DNA from 2 places in the Kitasatospora sp. NPDC057738 genome. Region 1 is predicted to be linked to the other one. Evidence: predicted binding sites of a transcription regulator. Region 1 holds the regulator's gene; the other holds the start of a gene.
What was found. The regulator HspR, encoded in region 1, represses chaperone genes until heat shock. The targets are predictions, from matches to a motif close to TTGAGNNNNNNNNNCTCAA.
Positions count from the first base shown of each region.

Region 2: the regulator HspR is predicted to act here: its motif matches at 3,551-3,569, upstream of lon (endopeptidase La).

Region 1 is NZ_JBHVJT010000002.1:120,975-128,007, reverse strand. Features, by position in the region: gene ACFVGO_RS01760 (LuxR C-terminal-related transcriptional regulator) at 1-717, shown strand, start outside; gene ACFVGO_RS01755 (hypothetical protein) at 1,128-1,367, shown strand; gene ACFVGO_RS01750 (hypothetical protein) at 1,375-1,992, opposite strand; gene ACFVGO_RS01745 (hypothetical protein) at 2,327-2,485, shown strand; gene ACFVGO_RS01740 (helix-turn-helix domain-containing protein) at 2,571-3,560, opposite strand; gene ACFVGO_RS01735 (heat shock protein transcriptional repressor HspR) at 3,738-4,268, opposite strand; gene dnaJ (molecular chaperone DnaJ) at 4,276-5,442, opposite strand; gene grpE (nucleotide exchange factor GrpE) at 5,589-6,209, opposite strand; gene dnaK (molecular chaperone DnaK) at 6,206-7,033, opposite strand, start outside.
Region 2 is NZ_JBHVJT010000122.1:7,869-14,901, reverse strand. Features, by position in the region: gene ACFVGO_RS37810 (HAMP domain-containing sensor histidine kinase) at 41-1,228, opposite strand; gene ACFVGO_RS37805 (response regulator transcription factor) at 1,322-2,059, opposite strand; gene ACFVGO_RS37800 (rhomboid-like protein) at 2,677-3,387, shown strand; gene lon (endopeptidase La) at 3,592-6,042, shown strand; gene ACFVGO_RS37790 (GtrA family protein) at 6,186-6,755, shown strand; gene ACFVGO_RS37785 (ROK family transcriptional regulator) at 6,774-7,033, shown strand, end outside.

The sequences.
Region 1 (7,033 bases):
AGCCCGGTCGGGGGGCAGCCGGCGGCCGGTTCCCGGGCCGTTGGTTCGGCCGGCTCCCCGGCCACGGGCTCCCCGGCCGTCGCCCTCGGCGGCACTCTCGGCGGCACCGTCGTCGGCGCCGCCGAGGTCCGCGGGCGGGTCAGCGAACTCGTCTCGGAGTGCCGGGAGGAGGTCCTGGCCGCCCAGCCCGGCCCGCGGCCGCTCGAAGGCCTCCGGATGGCCCTCGCCCAGGACCTCTCGCTGCTCCGCCGAGGCTGCTCGCTGCGCACCCTCTACCAGCCGGTCACCCTCGCCGACGCCGCCGTGCGGAGCCAGGTCGTCCTGCGCACCGGGCAGGGCGCCCAGGTGAGGGTCCTCGCCGAGCCCTACGAGCGGGTGCTGGTCTTCGACCGCGCGGTGGCCGTCATCCCCGCCGCCGAGGACCACAGCCGGGCCGCCTTCCTCACCGACCCCACCACCGTGGCCTACCTCGCCGCCCAGTTCGAACGCGACTGGGTCCGCGCCACCCCCGCCGGACGCCACCTCGACCCGCCGTCCGTCACCACCGTGCGGATCGGCCGGCTGCTCGCCCGCGGCCTCACCCAACGGGCCGTCGCCACCCGGCTGGGCGTCAGCGAACGCACCGTCGCCGCCCACATCTCCCGGCTGCGCGACCGCTACGGCGCCCACACCCTCTTCCACCTCGGCTGGCGGCTGCGGGGCGAGCACCATGACTGACACGCCCGCCACTCCGCTCGCCGCCGCCCGGGCCCGCCACCTCGCCGTCCTGCGCGAGGGCGGCCGGGTGCGGGCGGCCGAAGTCGGCGGGGAGGACGGGTCGGTGCTCCGACGGCTGGTGGAACTCGGGCTGCCGGTACCGCAGTTGGTGGACGGTTCGGACAGCGCGGTGGATCCCCGGGCGGTCGGCGAGCGGATCGGGGGCGACCTCCGGAGGACCGGTACCCGCCTGTTGGCCGAGGCCGGCCGGATCCCCGGGCAACTGCGCGAACGCACCCGGGCCCATGGCGCGGCGCCGCGGCGGAGCGAGCCGGGTGGAGGCGTCCGCCGGCTGAGGGGCACGGCCGAGATCCGGCACCTGGTCTCGCAGTTGGTCAAGGACTACCCGGACCACCCGCACGAGGCGCTCGGTGCCCGACCCGGTGGCCTGTTCCGACGCGCCCACCGCCGGGTTCGCCCGGCGGTCGACGCGGGTCGGAAGGCTGCTCGCCCGCGGCCTCACGCAGCGGGCGAGCGCCGGCCGGATGGGGCTGAGCGAGCGCGCGGTGGCCGGTCATGTCGCCCGGCTGCGTGAGCTGTGCGACGCGGAGGCGCTGTTCCGGTCGGGCCGGCTGCTGCGGGGGTCCCGGACGGGGGAGTCCGGTGGGTAGCCGCCGCTCAGCCGGTGGCGGCGCCGGTCGGCCAGTAGCCGGGGACGGCGGGCTGCTGCCGGGGGACGTTGAACTGCTCGCCGGGGGCGGTCCAGAAGCCCTCGCGCAGGGAGAGCGCCATGCCCGCCCAGTCGAGCGCGGTCTCGACCGTGTGGTTGAGGGCCTCCTGCGACCAGGTGTCGTCGAAGACCAGCGGCAGGACGGGGGCGACCTGCTCGATGGTGGCGATCAGCGGGTTGTGGGTGATGGCCTCGTCGACCAGGAGGACGATCGGCTTGCGCAGCGCCGACGCCCAGCCGAGCTCCAGGCTCACGCCGGCCGAGAGGGGGGCGCCGACGTAGGCGAACACGAGGTCGGCGGACTGGAGGGCGCGGAAGTCGGAGGGGACGCGGGGCTCCGGCGCGCGGCCGGAGATGGTCCAGGCGTCGCTGTGGTGCGCGCTGTACACGGCGGCACCGCTGCGCAGGAGGGTGGTGCGGAGCGTCGTCAGCCGCGTCCGGCTGGCGAGGGTCACCACGCTGTCGGCCGGCCCGGTCAGTCGCATCAGCGGGGCGGCCAGGAACACACGTGCACGCCGACCCTCAGGGGCCTGGCTGTCGTGGTGACGCAGGTAGGGCTCGGTCATGTCGACTCCGGGGAAAGGCCGACCGGGGGAGTGAGTGTCGGCGATGCGTTGGATGTGGTCTGCTCGGTGGACTGATGCCGCTGCTGAACGGTTTAGTATTTGACGGTACATTGGCAAGGTGTGGCGCCCTGCCGAGACCATTGAGGGCGAACTGATCGTCCATCGCATCTCCGTGTCGCGTCCAGGGTTGGCCTGTGTCATCTGGATGACTGGCAGAGAGATGACGCACACTCCCGCATGCGGAAGCAGGTGACAGCCTCCCCCTGGCGTGGCACCATGTGGACCGTTATCCTGCTTGACGCTTCTAGTGGCGATTCTCCAGAAAAGTGAGGGCGTGACTGATATGCACCAATTTGTCCGCGTGGTTGTGCTTTCATTGGTTGCCGTCGCCGCCGTGCTCGGTGCCGGCTCTCTCGTGAGCGCTGCCGACTCGCACGACGCGATTGCCGTCAATGCCTCCGTGAGCGTCGCAGACGACATCTCCTGGCAGTGAGTACGGCCGGGTGACTGCACGGCCGGGTAACCGCACGGCCGCGTGCCAGAGTATTGACGGACCCGCCTGAAGCCGGCTGGGCGAGTCAGTCGGAAGTCTCCTGCGCCTTTCGGCCGAGGACATATCCGAGTTGGAATAGCGAGTCGACCTTGTAGTCGTCTCGCATTTCGGCTATATGTCTGGCCAGTGTCCGCTCGCTAATTCCAAGGCGTCGTGCGATAACTCGGTGATTGGTTCCTTCGAGCATCTGGTCAATGATCGTCTGGCGCAGGCGTGACACGACCTGCTGCGGCACCGTGCGGTCGCCCTCGAATTCCAGGGCCCGGCTCCAGTACTGCTCGAAGACCTCATTGGCAAGATAGTCGACGACGGCAGGGTCGTAGATGAAGGCCGCGAGGCTCATGTCATCGTCGATCGGGATCACTGCCACGCGCCGATCCATCACTATGAGCCGCGTATAGGGCTCGTCAAGCGTGCGGTACTGGCCGCCGGCTTGGGCGAGTGTGGCGACGTAATCCCTGGTCGGCTGGTGGTATCGGGTGCTGGCGTGGTAGATCGTCCGCATCTTCGTCCCACTGCGGAGCGTCTCCAGATCGTATGCGATCATTCCGGCGAGAAGATCCGGCTGCCGGGGGCCGCCAGGTTGGAGCGCCAGGGCCTCCTCGAATCCGGAACCCCTGAACTGCTCCAGCCGCTGCCGAATGAGCGCCTTCCCCCGAACATGCTCTATGGACCCTCCGGACCGCTTCGGGGTGTGGAATTCCCGGGCCAGATCCTGCAGTTCGGAGGGGAGCGATACGGCGCGTGACAGGAGTTCCAGTGCCTGACGTTGCCACGAATGGCTGAGGCTTGTCGAGAGCTGCGCGGGGTCGGCGGCCACGAAAACATTCGGATCATCACTGTCGGGTATGAGAAGGCCGATCCTCACCAGCTCGCCCCGCGCGGGATCATCCTGGTCGAGGTCGGAGTCCAACGGCAGTTTGCCGTCTCCTCGGATGACGGCGAGATATAGCTCTCGTGCTTCTGGCGAGAGGATGGTCAAGCCGGCGGCAAGGGGCTGCTCTCGTCCACTCATTCGCGACTCCTTGCCGTTACCGTGCTACCTGCGTCCCATCAGCGCTGGTGCTGAACGAGTTTTAGCATGCCAGATCTGGTGAGTCCCCCGGAGAGGGAATACGACCGCACTCTCTCACCGCACGGCAGCCGCCGGCACCCCCCGAGAGGAGGGGCCGGCGGCCGGTGGGTGCTTCGGTCAGCGCTTGGGGCGCCAGACGACGAGGGCGCTGGACTGCGGGGTGGGGGGCTGGTACGGGACGAGGTCGCGCCGGTAGGACGCGTGGACGGCGGCCTCGCGCTGCTGGAGGGCGGTGGCGGCGCCCTCCAGGGAGTCGACCAGTTCCGCGACCCGGGACCGCAGGGCGGTGACCTGGTTCTCCAGCTCGATGATCCGCTTGATGCCCGCCAGGTTGATGCCCTCGTCCTGGGAGAGCCGCTGGACCTCGCGCAACTGCTGGATGTCGCGGGCGGAGTAGCGGCGGCCGCGGCCGGCGGTGCGGTCGGGGCAGACCAGTCCGAGGCGGTCGTACTGACGCAGGGTCTGCGGGTGCAGACTGGACAGTTCGGCGGCCACGGAGATGACGTACACCGGGGTGTCCTCGGTGAGGACGTACGTCGGCGGGGCCGCGGCGGCGCGGCGGGTGCGGCGGGGGCCGGCGCCGGGCAGGCCCTCGCCGAGGCCGGGGCCGATCGGGGTGTCGGGGTCGATCGGGTTCATCGGGGACATCTGGTCGTCACGCTCCCTTCGCCGCCCGGAACAGGGCGGCGCGCGGATCGTCGGAGGCGGTGGCCTCGCGGTACTGCTCAAGGGCGTTCAGCGCGTCGCCGGTGACGTGCTGGGGCACCACGACCTCGACGGTGACGAGGAGGTCGCCGCGGGTGCCGTCCTTGCGGGTGGCGCCCTTGCCGCGGGCGCGCATGGTGAGGCCGTTGGCGCTGCCCGGGGGCAGCTTGAGCTTCACGGTCGGGCCGTTCAGCGTGGGCACCTCGATGGTGGCGCCGAGCGCGGCTTCGGGGAAGGCCACCGGGACGGTGACGGTGAGGTTGTCGCCCTTGCGGCCGAAGACCGGGTGGGAGTCGACGTGCACGGTCACGTAGAGGTCGCCGGGCTGCCCGCCGCGCTCGCCCTGGGCGCCCTTGCCCTTGAGCCGGATGCGCTGGTCGGCCTGGACGCCGGCCGGGATCCGGACCTGCATGGTGCGGGCCGAGCTGGCCCGGCCGCTGCCGTGGCAGTCGGGGCACGGGTCGTCGACGATCATGCCCCGGCCGCGGCAGTCCTTGCACGGCTCGGAGAGGGCGAAGGCGCCCTGGCCGCGGCTGACGGTGCCCGCGCCGACGCAGGTCGGACAGACCCGCGGGGTGGTGCCGGACTTGGCGCCGGTGCCGTTGCAGCCCCGGCAGGGGGCCTGGCTGGTCATCCGCAGCGGGACGGTCGCGCCGTCCACCGCCTCCTCGAAGGAGAGCGTCACCTCGGTCTCGACGTCGGCGCCGCGCCGGGGCTGGGCCTGCCGGGTGCCGCCGCGGTTGAAGAGGCCGCCGAACACGTCGCCGAGGCCGCCGCCGGCCTGGCCGGCGCCGCCCTGGCTGCCGCTGAAGAGGTCGCCGAAGTCGAAGCTGTAGCTGCCGTTGCCGCCGGGGGCGCCGCCGGCCCGGAAGCCGCCGTTGGCGAAGAGGCTGCGGGCCTCGTCGTACTCCTTGCGGCGCTTCTCGTCGGAGAGGACGTCGTACGCCTCGGAGATGTCCTTGAACCGCTCCTCGGCCTTGGAGTCACCCTTGTTGGCGTCGGGGTGGAACTCGCGCGCGAGCTTGCGGTAGGTCTTCTTGATCTCGGTGGCGGTGGCGTCCTTGGGCACGCCGAGGACCTTGTAGTAGTCCTTCTCGACAAAGTCCTTGCCACTCATGGCTTCCGCCACCTCCCGATGTCCATCGTCACTGTGCTGTCAACAGCCGGTGAGCAAACGGCTGCTGACAGAGCGCTGCGGAGCCGGCCGCCGTACTGGCCGGCGTACGACTCCGCAGCGCACTGGTTGTCAGCTGTCACAGGTTGTCAGCTGTCCGAGCCACCGTCGGACTTGTCCGCGTCGGCGGACTTCGGCTCGGCGTCCGGGGAGGACGCCTGGCTGCCGGGCTGGGGTTCCGCGACGGCCACCATCGCCGGGCGGATGATCCGCTCGCCGATGCGGTAGCCGGGCTGGAGGATCTGCACGCAGGTGTCCTCGGTGACGTCCGAGGAGTAGCTGTGCATCAGCGCCTCGTGCATGGTCGGGTCGAAGGGCTCGCCCTCCTTGCCGAACTGCTGCAGGCCCAGCTTGGCGACGACCGTCTCCAGCGACTCGGCGACGGACTTGAAGCCGCCCGTGACCTCGCCGTGCTCGCGGGCGCGGCCGATGTCGTCCAGGACCGGGATCAGCGACTCCAGGATGTTGGAGACGGCGATCTCGCGGACGGTCAGCCGGTCGCGCTCGACGCGCTTGCGGTAGTTCTGGTACTCGGCCTGGAGGCGCTGGAGGTCACCGGTGCGCTCGGCGAGCTCGCGCTTGGCGGTGGCGAGGTCGTCCGAACCGGATTCCCCGGTGCCGGCCGCGGCGGCCTCCTCGGCAGCCTTGATCACGGCCTCTTCGGCGGCGGAGTCGTCGCCGGGCTTACCGCCCTGCGGCTTGTCCGTCATGCCGCACCGCCCTTGGGCTTCTCGTCGTCCACGATCTCGGCGTCGACGACGTCGTCGTCCTTGGCCTGGGCGGAGTCACCGGAGGGGGCGGCACCGGCAGCGGCGTCGGCGTTGGCGTACAGCGCCTGGCCGAGCTTCTGCGCGGTGGTGGAGACCTTCTCCGAGGCCTCGCGGATCTTCGCGATGTCCTCGCCCTTCAGGGCCTCCTTGAGCTCGCCGATGGCGGTCTCGACCTCGGTCTTGACGTCGCCCGGCAGCTTGTCGGCGTTGTCGGCGATGAACTTCTCGGTCGAGTAGACGAGCTGCTCGGCGGAGTTGCGGGTCTCCACGGCCTCGCGGCGCTTGTGGTCGTCCTCGGCGTACTGCTCGGCCTCGCGGCGCATGCGGTCGACCTCGTCCTTCGGCAGCGAGGAGCCGCCGGTGACGGTCATCTTCTGCTCCTTGCCGGTGCCGAGGTCCTTGGCACCGACGTGCATGATGCCGTTGGCGTCGATGTCGAAGGTGACCTCGATCTGCGGCAGGCCGCGCGGCGCCGGCGGCAGGCCGGTCAGCTCGAACATGCCGAGCTTCTTGTTGTACGCGGCGATCTCGCGCTCGCCCTGGTAGACCTGGATCTGCACGGACGGCTGGTTGTCCTCGGCCGTGGTGAAGATCTCGGAGCGCTTGGTCGGGATCGTGGTGTTGCGCTCGATCAGCTTGGTCATGATGCCGCCCTTGGTCTCGATGCCGAGGGACAGCGGGGTGACGTCGAGCAGCAGGACGTCCTTGACCTCGCCCTTGAGGACACCGGCCTGGAGCGCGGCGCCGATGGCGACGACCTCGTC
Region 2 (7,033 bases), on a different contig from region 1:
CATACCAGGACCAAACCGGACAAAAACTCGGTCGAATCCTCTAACGATCTTCGTATGCCTCTGTGTCGGATCTGTGACAAATGTCCCGACCGTCACCTGGGTGCGGTCCGGGCAGCCGGACCTCGATCCGGCAGCCGCGCGGGGACTCGGCCACCGCGATCCGCCCGCCGTGCAGGTCCACCGCCCAGCGGGCGATGGCCAGACCCAGGCCGGTGCCGCCGTCCGCCCCCGGTCCGGCGGCGGTCGCGGTGCCGCTGCGGCTGAACCGGTCGAAGACCCGGGTGCGGTCGGCCGGCGGGATGCCGGGGCCCTCGTCCTCGACCTCCAGCAGCAGGCCGCCCTCCTCGCCCTCCGGTCTCGCCCGCACCGTCACGGTGCCGCCGGGCGGGGAGTGCTTGCAGGCGTTGTCGACCAGGTTGGCGACCACCTGGTGGAGCCGTTCCGGGTCCGCCACGCCGGTCAGGCCGGTGGGGCTGACCTCCAGGGCCAGCCGGACGTCCCCGCGCCGGGAGAAGGCGCCGCCGGCCGTGGCGCCGTCCACGGTGACCCCGCGCAGCACGCCGTCCAGGAACTCGCGCACCTCGAAGGGGCGGGCGTCCAGGTCGACCACGCCGTCGTCGATCTTGGAGAGGTCGAGCAGGTGGGTGACCAGCCGGCCGAGCCGCTCGGTCTGCTCCAGCGCCGCTCCCAGGGTGGCCGGATTGGGCTGGACGACGCCGTCCACCACGTTCTCCAGGACGGCGCGCAGCGCGGCGATCGGCGTGCGCAGTTCGTGCGACACGTTGGCGACCAGCTCGCGGCGGTGCCGGTCGGCGGCCTGGAGGTCGGCGGCCATGGCGTTGAACGCGGCCGCCAGCTCGCCGATCTCGTCGCGCGAGCCCGCCTCGACCCGGCGGGTGTAGTCCCCGGAGGCCATCGCGCGGGCGGCGGCCGTCATCTCGCGCAGGGGGGCGGTGAGCCCGTGCGCGAGGAACTGCATGAAGAGCAGCGAGGCGATCATGGAGAAGACCATGATGATCCGGATCTGGGTCTCGGACCGGATCGCCACGACCACCATCCCGGTGGCCAGGAACACGGAGACGATCACGAGCAGGGTGAGTTTGCCCTTGATCGAGCGGACCGGATCGAGCGGCCGGATGTCGGCCCAGACCCGGCGGGCGGCGCGGGCGGCCAGGTTCTGCTGCCGCGTGCCGTCGGATTCCCCGTTGCGTTGCTGTGGAAAGGTCATTGTCCCCTGTGGTCCCCGCGTCGTCCCCCCGCGTGGTGGCACGGCGTCGTCCGGACACGGGCCCCCCGGTGGCCCGTCGCCCGATCGATGCCGTCAGGAGAGCGGGGCCTCCAGGGCGTAGCCGACTCCGTGGACGGTGCGGATCCAGCTGGCACCGATCTTCCGGCGCAGCGCCTTGACGTGGCTGTCCACCGTGCGGGTGCCGGACGCGTCGGTCCAGTCCCAGACCTCGGCCAGCAGCTGCTCGCGGGTGAGCACGGCGCGCGGCTGGGCGGCCAGGCAGGCGAGCAGGTCGAACTCGGTCGGCGTCAGGTGGACGTCGCCCGAGGCCAGCCGGACCCGGCGCTGCACGTGGTCGATCTCCAGCTCGCCGAACCGCAGGCTGCCCAGTGCGGGCGTGCGGGCGGCCTGCTGGGCGCGCTCGACGCGGCGCAGCAGGACGTTGACGCGGGCGGCCAGTTCGCGCATCGAGAACGGCTTGGTCATGTAGTCGTCCGCGCCCACGCCGAGGCCGACCAGCAGGTCCGTCTCGTCGTCGCGGGCGGTCAGCATGAGCACCGGCACCGGGCGCTGGGCCTGGATCCGGCGGCACACCTCCAGCCCGTCGAAGCCGGGCAGCATGATGTCGAGGACCACCAGGTCCGGCTGCCAGGTGTGGAAGCCGTCGACCGCGCCGGGGCCGTCGTGGGCCACGGCGACCTTGAAGCCCTCGGCGCCCAGCCGGGCGGCGATCGACTCGGCGATCGTGGGCTCGTCCTCCACCACCAGGACTCTGCGCTGGCTGCTCACAGTGCCACCGGTGTTGTGGTTGTCCTGCTGAATTTCTGTCACGGTCACGCCACCGCCCCCAGGGCTGCGGGCCGGCCACCTGTGGGGATGGCGGGGCTCCGCTCGTAGTCTTGTTCCGTCGTGGACTGTGCCGGGTCCGCCGTCCCGTCGCGCGATCGGGAGCCGAGGACGGATGGTCGGCCGCCCACTTCTCCCGCGCACTTCGCAGCGTACGGACAGCGGATGCTTCCCGGCAGGTGGACCGGACGTTTCCGGCCCGTGGGCCGGCTGTCGGGCCGCCCTCGGACCCACTGCACGAGTGGGCACGGGCCGATACCTTACCCGGCGAATTTTCACTGCGTAACGGTACGTATGCAGTTCAGTTGACGCCAAGTCGCCGGTCAGAGGCCCTACTGCCGCGTTGCGGGGGAGAAGGTCTGGACCAATGTCGGGAATCCCGCCGTCCGCTACGGCGGTGTTCTTCACGGGCTTTTCCCAGGTGCCTCTCAGAACCTCGACGTACCGTGGCCACGACAACACCCGACCGGGCGGAACCCGCGGCGCGCGCCGGTACGTTGGGCCCGGGCGGGGAGCCGGTGGCTGCGGCGTGGAGCGGAGGCGGCATGGCGGGACTCGGACGGAGTGCCGACGGGTGCGGGGGTGCGGGAGCGCCCTACGGAATGCTCCGCCTCGGGCTGCGCACCGGCGTCCTCCAGTGGCTGTTGGAGCGGGTGCCGACACCCCGGAGCACGCCCTTCACGCTCGGGTACCTCGCCGTCGTGGGCGCCACCACGACCTTCGCCAAGCTCGCCGACCCGGAACTCGTCCAGCGGTTGCAGGAGGCCTCCAGCTCGGACGGGCACAACCTGCTCCAGCATCCTTTGCGTGCTCTTGTGCTGAGCGGATTCTGGGTGGCCGGCGAGGTGTGGATGCCCTACCTGTGGGGATTCGCCCTCACCCTCGCCCCGCTGGAGCGCCGGGTCGGTCCGGCCCGGGCGGCGGCGGTGTTCGCGGTCGGGCACGTCGCGGCCACGCTGCTCTCCCAGGGGGTGGTGATCATCGCGGTGGAGACCGGGCGGATGGCGCCCGAGGCGATGGACTACCTGGACATCGGGGTCAGTTACGGCGTGCTCGCCTGCCTGGGCGCGGTGGCCGGGCTGCTCTCCTGGCGCGGGCGGCTGCTCGCGCTGGGCGGTGCGGGGCTGATGATCGCCCAGCAGATCGCCACCGACAAGGACGTGATCACGGGGGTGGGGCACCCGGCCGCGGTGCTCACCGGGGTCGCGCTGTGGCGCTGGCTGCGCCGGGTGGAGCGGCGCCCGCCCCGGCCGCGTCCGGCCGTCGCGACGGCCGCCGGCGGTGCGCCCGCGCGGGTGTGGACGGCGCGTTGACGCCGCCGTCCGGCCGGGGCCGTCCGGGCCCCGGGGGCCTCGTGCCGGGATTCCCCGAGGTGCGCCCACCCCTCTCTTGACGGAGTCGGGCGCGGGCTTCCCGGCCCGATATGTGTTCGCTCACGGCGAACAGAGCGCCGGGAACATCCGGCGGCCGCCAAGCCTTAGTCAGGTCGACTCAAGTTCACTGACTGGGGAGAGATCATGGCATCGACGTCCACACCGCTCACCCTGCCCGTGCTGCCGCTCGACGACGAGGTCGTCCTGCCGGGCATGGTCGTGCCGCTGGACCTGAAGGACGCCGAGGTGCGCGCCGCGGTCGAGGCCGCCCGGGCCGCCGCCACCGGCACCGGCAAGCCGCAGGTCCTGCTGGTCCCGCGGGTGGACGGCTCGTACGCGGCGGCCGGCACCCTGGCCACCGTGGAGCAGGTCGGCCGGCTGGCGGACGGCGATCCGGCGGCGCTGGTGCGCGCCGTGAGCCGGGTCCGGATCGGGGCCGGCACCACCGGCCCCGGCGCCGCCCTCTGGGTGGAGACCACGCCGTTCCGGGAGTCCTCGGTGGGCACCCCGGTGGCCGGCCGGGCCGCCGATCTGGTCAAGGAGTACAAGGCGCTGTCCACCCAGTGGCTGCGCAAGCGCGGCGCCTGGCAGATCGTCGACCGGGTGGCGCAGATCGAGGGCGTCGGCGAGCTCGCCGACAACATCGGCTACGCGCCCTTCGCCACCGCCGAGCAGAAGCTCAAGGTGCTGCTGGAGGCCGACCAGGTCGCCCGACTGGAGTACGCGCTCACCCTGCTGCGCGACCACCTCGCCGAGGAGGAGGTCAACGACACCATCCGCAAGGACGTCGAGGAGGGCGTGGCCAAGCAGCAGAAGGAGTTCCTGCTCCGCCGCCAGCTGGAGGCCGTCCGCAAGGAACTGGCCGAGCTGAACGGCGAGGCGGCCGACGAGGAGGGCGACTACCGCGCCCGGGTCGAGGCCGCCGACCTGCCCGAGAAGGTCCGCGAGGCCGCGCTCAAGGAGGTCGACAAGCTGGAGCGCTCCTCCGACCAGTCGCCCGAGGGCTCCTGGATCCGGACCTGGCTGGACACCGTCCTGGAACTGCCCTGGAGCGAGCGCACCGAGGACGAGTACGACATCGCCGGCGCCCGCGCGGTGCTGGACGCCGACCACACGGGCCTCGACGACGTGAAGGACCGCATCGTCGAGTACCTGGCCGTCCGCAAGCGCCGGGCCGACCAGGGGCTCGGGCCGGTCGGCGGCCCGCGGGAGGGGCAGCGCGGAGCGCTTCCCACGAGCGGTACCGGCGGGCGACGGGCGGGCGGCGCGGTGCTGGCCCTGGTCGGCCCGCCCGGCGTCGGCAAGACCTCGCTCGGCGAGTCGGTGGCCCGCGCCATGGGCCGCAGGTTCGTCCGGGTCGCGCTCGGCGGCGTCCGGGACGAGGCGGAGATCCGCGGCCACCGGCGCACCTACGTCGGCGCGCTGCCCGGCCGGCTGGTGCGGGCGATCAAGGAGGCCGGCTCGATGAACCCGGTCGTCCTGCTCGACGAGATCGACAAGGTCGGCTCCGACTACCGGGGCGACCCGGCCGCCGCCCTGCTGGAGGTGCTGGACCCGGCGCAGAACCACACCTTCCGGGACCACTACCTGGAGGTCGAGCTCGACCTCTCCGACGTCGTCTTCCTCGCCACCGCCAACGTGCTGGAGGCCATCCCCGAGCCGCTGCTCGACCGGATGGAGCTGGTCCGGCTGGACGGCTACACCGAGGACGAGAAGGTCGCCATCGCCCGCGACCACCTGCTCCCGCGCCAGCTGGAGAAGGCCGGTCTCGGCGGCGGGCAGGTCACCGTGGACGAGTCGGCGCTGCGCAGCCTCGCCGGGGAGTACACCCGGGAGGCGGGCGTGCGCACCCTGGAGCGCTCGATCGCCCGGGTGCTGCGCAGGATCGCCGCGCAGGCCGAACTGGGCGAGCGCGAGCTGCCCGCCCGGGTCGGCCCGCAGGACCTGCGCGCCCTGATCGGCCGGCCGCACCACGTGCCGGAGTCCGCCCAGGAGCCGGCCGAGCGCCGCACCGCCGTCCCCGGCGTGGCCACCGGCCTCGCGGTGACCGGCGCCGGCGGCGACGTCCTCTACATCGAGGCCTCGCTGGCCGACGCCGAGACCGGCGGCACCGGGCTGACCCTCACCGGACAGCTGGGCGACGTGATGAAGGAGTCCGCGCACATCGCGCTCTCCTACCTGCGCTCGCGCGGCGCCGAGCTGGAGCTGCCGGTCACCTCGCTGCGGGACCGCGGCGTGCACCTGCACATCCCGGCCGGGGCCGTCCCCAAGGACGGGCCGAGCGCCGGCATCACCATGACCACGGCGCTGGCCTCGCTGCTCTCGGGCCGCAGGGTGCGCACCGACGTGGCGATGACCGGCGAGGTGTCGCTGACCGGGCGGGTGCTGCCGATCGGCGGGGTGAAGCAGAAGCTGCTCGCCGCCGACCGGGCCGGGGTCACCACGGTGATCATCCCCAGGCGCAACGAGGCCGACCTGGACGACGTCCCGGCCGAGGTGCTGGAGCGGCTCACCGTCCACCCGGTGGCGGACGTGCGGGAGGTGCTGGAGCTGGCGCTGGAGCCGGCCGGGGCCACGGTGCTGGTGGCCGCCTGACCGCCGACCCGGGCCGCCCGCACCGGCGGCCCGGGCCACGCACCGGCGCTCCGGGAGCCGCCGGTCCGACGGCCGCCGGCGACCCGAACGGGCCACCGGCGATCTGAAGGGCCGGCGGCACCCCCGCGTGCGAGACTGCGGAGATGCCGTCCCCCACGCAGCGCGCCCTGGCCCGGGTGCCCGACCGGCTGCGCCCCTTCCTGGTGCGCCACCGCCGGCTGGTGAAGTTCCTGCTGGTCGGGAGCGGCTGCTTCGTGCTCACCACGGTGATCAACTTCGAGCTCAAGTTCACGGTGCTGGAGCGCAAACCGGTGGTCGCGCTGACCGTCGCGACCGTGATCGGCACCGTCGTCTCCTACGTGCTGAACCGCCGCTGGGCCTTCCGGGCCGCCGGCCGCAAGCGCGAGGTGCTGATGTTCGTCCTGGTCAGCGCCGTGGCGATCGCCGTCAACGACGTGCCGCTGGTGGTCTCCCGCTACCTCCTGGACCTGCGCGAGCCGTACATCGGGCCCTTCGAGCAGGAGGTCGCGGACTTCCTCAGCGGGATGGTCGTCGGCACCTTCGTGGCGATGCTGTTCCGCTACCGGGCGATGCGCCGGTGGGTCTTCGTCCCGCCCGCCGGGCGGACCCGGGCCGAGCCCGTCCCGGTGCCGGCGACGGTGCCCCCGGAACCCGACTACGCTGCACCCGGGATGCCACCGGATGTGCCGTAAAGGGGCGAGGTGAGGCTTATGCGTGAGCCGGACCCGGTCCGGACCGGGCCCGCCAGCCAGCAGGGGATGCGCCGGGCCAACCTGGCCCTGGTGCTCGGGACGATCGCGGGCGGACCGCGCTCGCGCGCGGAGGTGGCCGCCGGGACCGGCCTGACCAGGGCCGCCGTCTCCTCGCTCGCCGAACAGCTGATCGCCGCCGGCCTGGTGGTCGAGGAGGGCCCCGCCGCGCCCAGCGGCAAGGTCGGCCGTCCCGGCACCGCGCTCGGCCTCAACCCGGA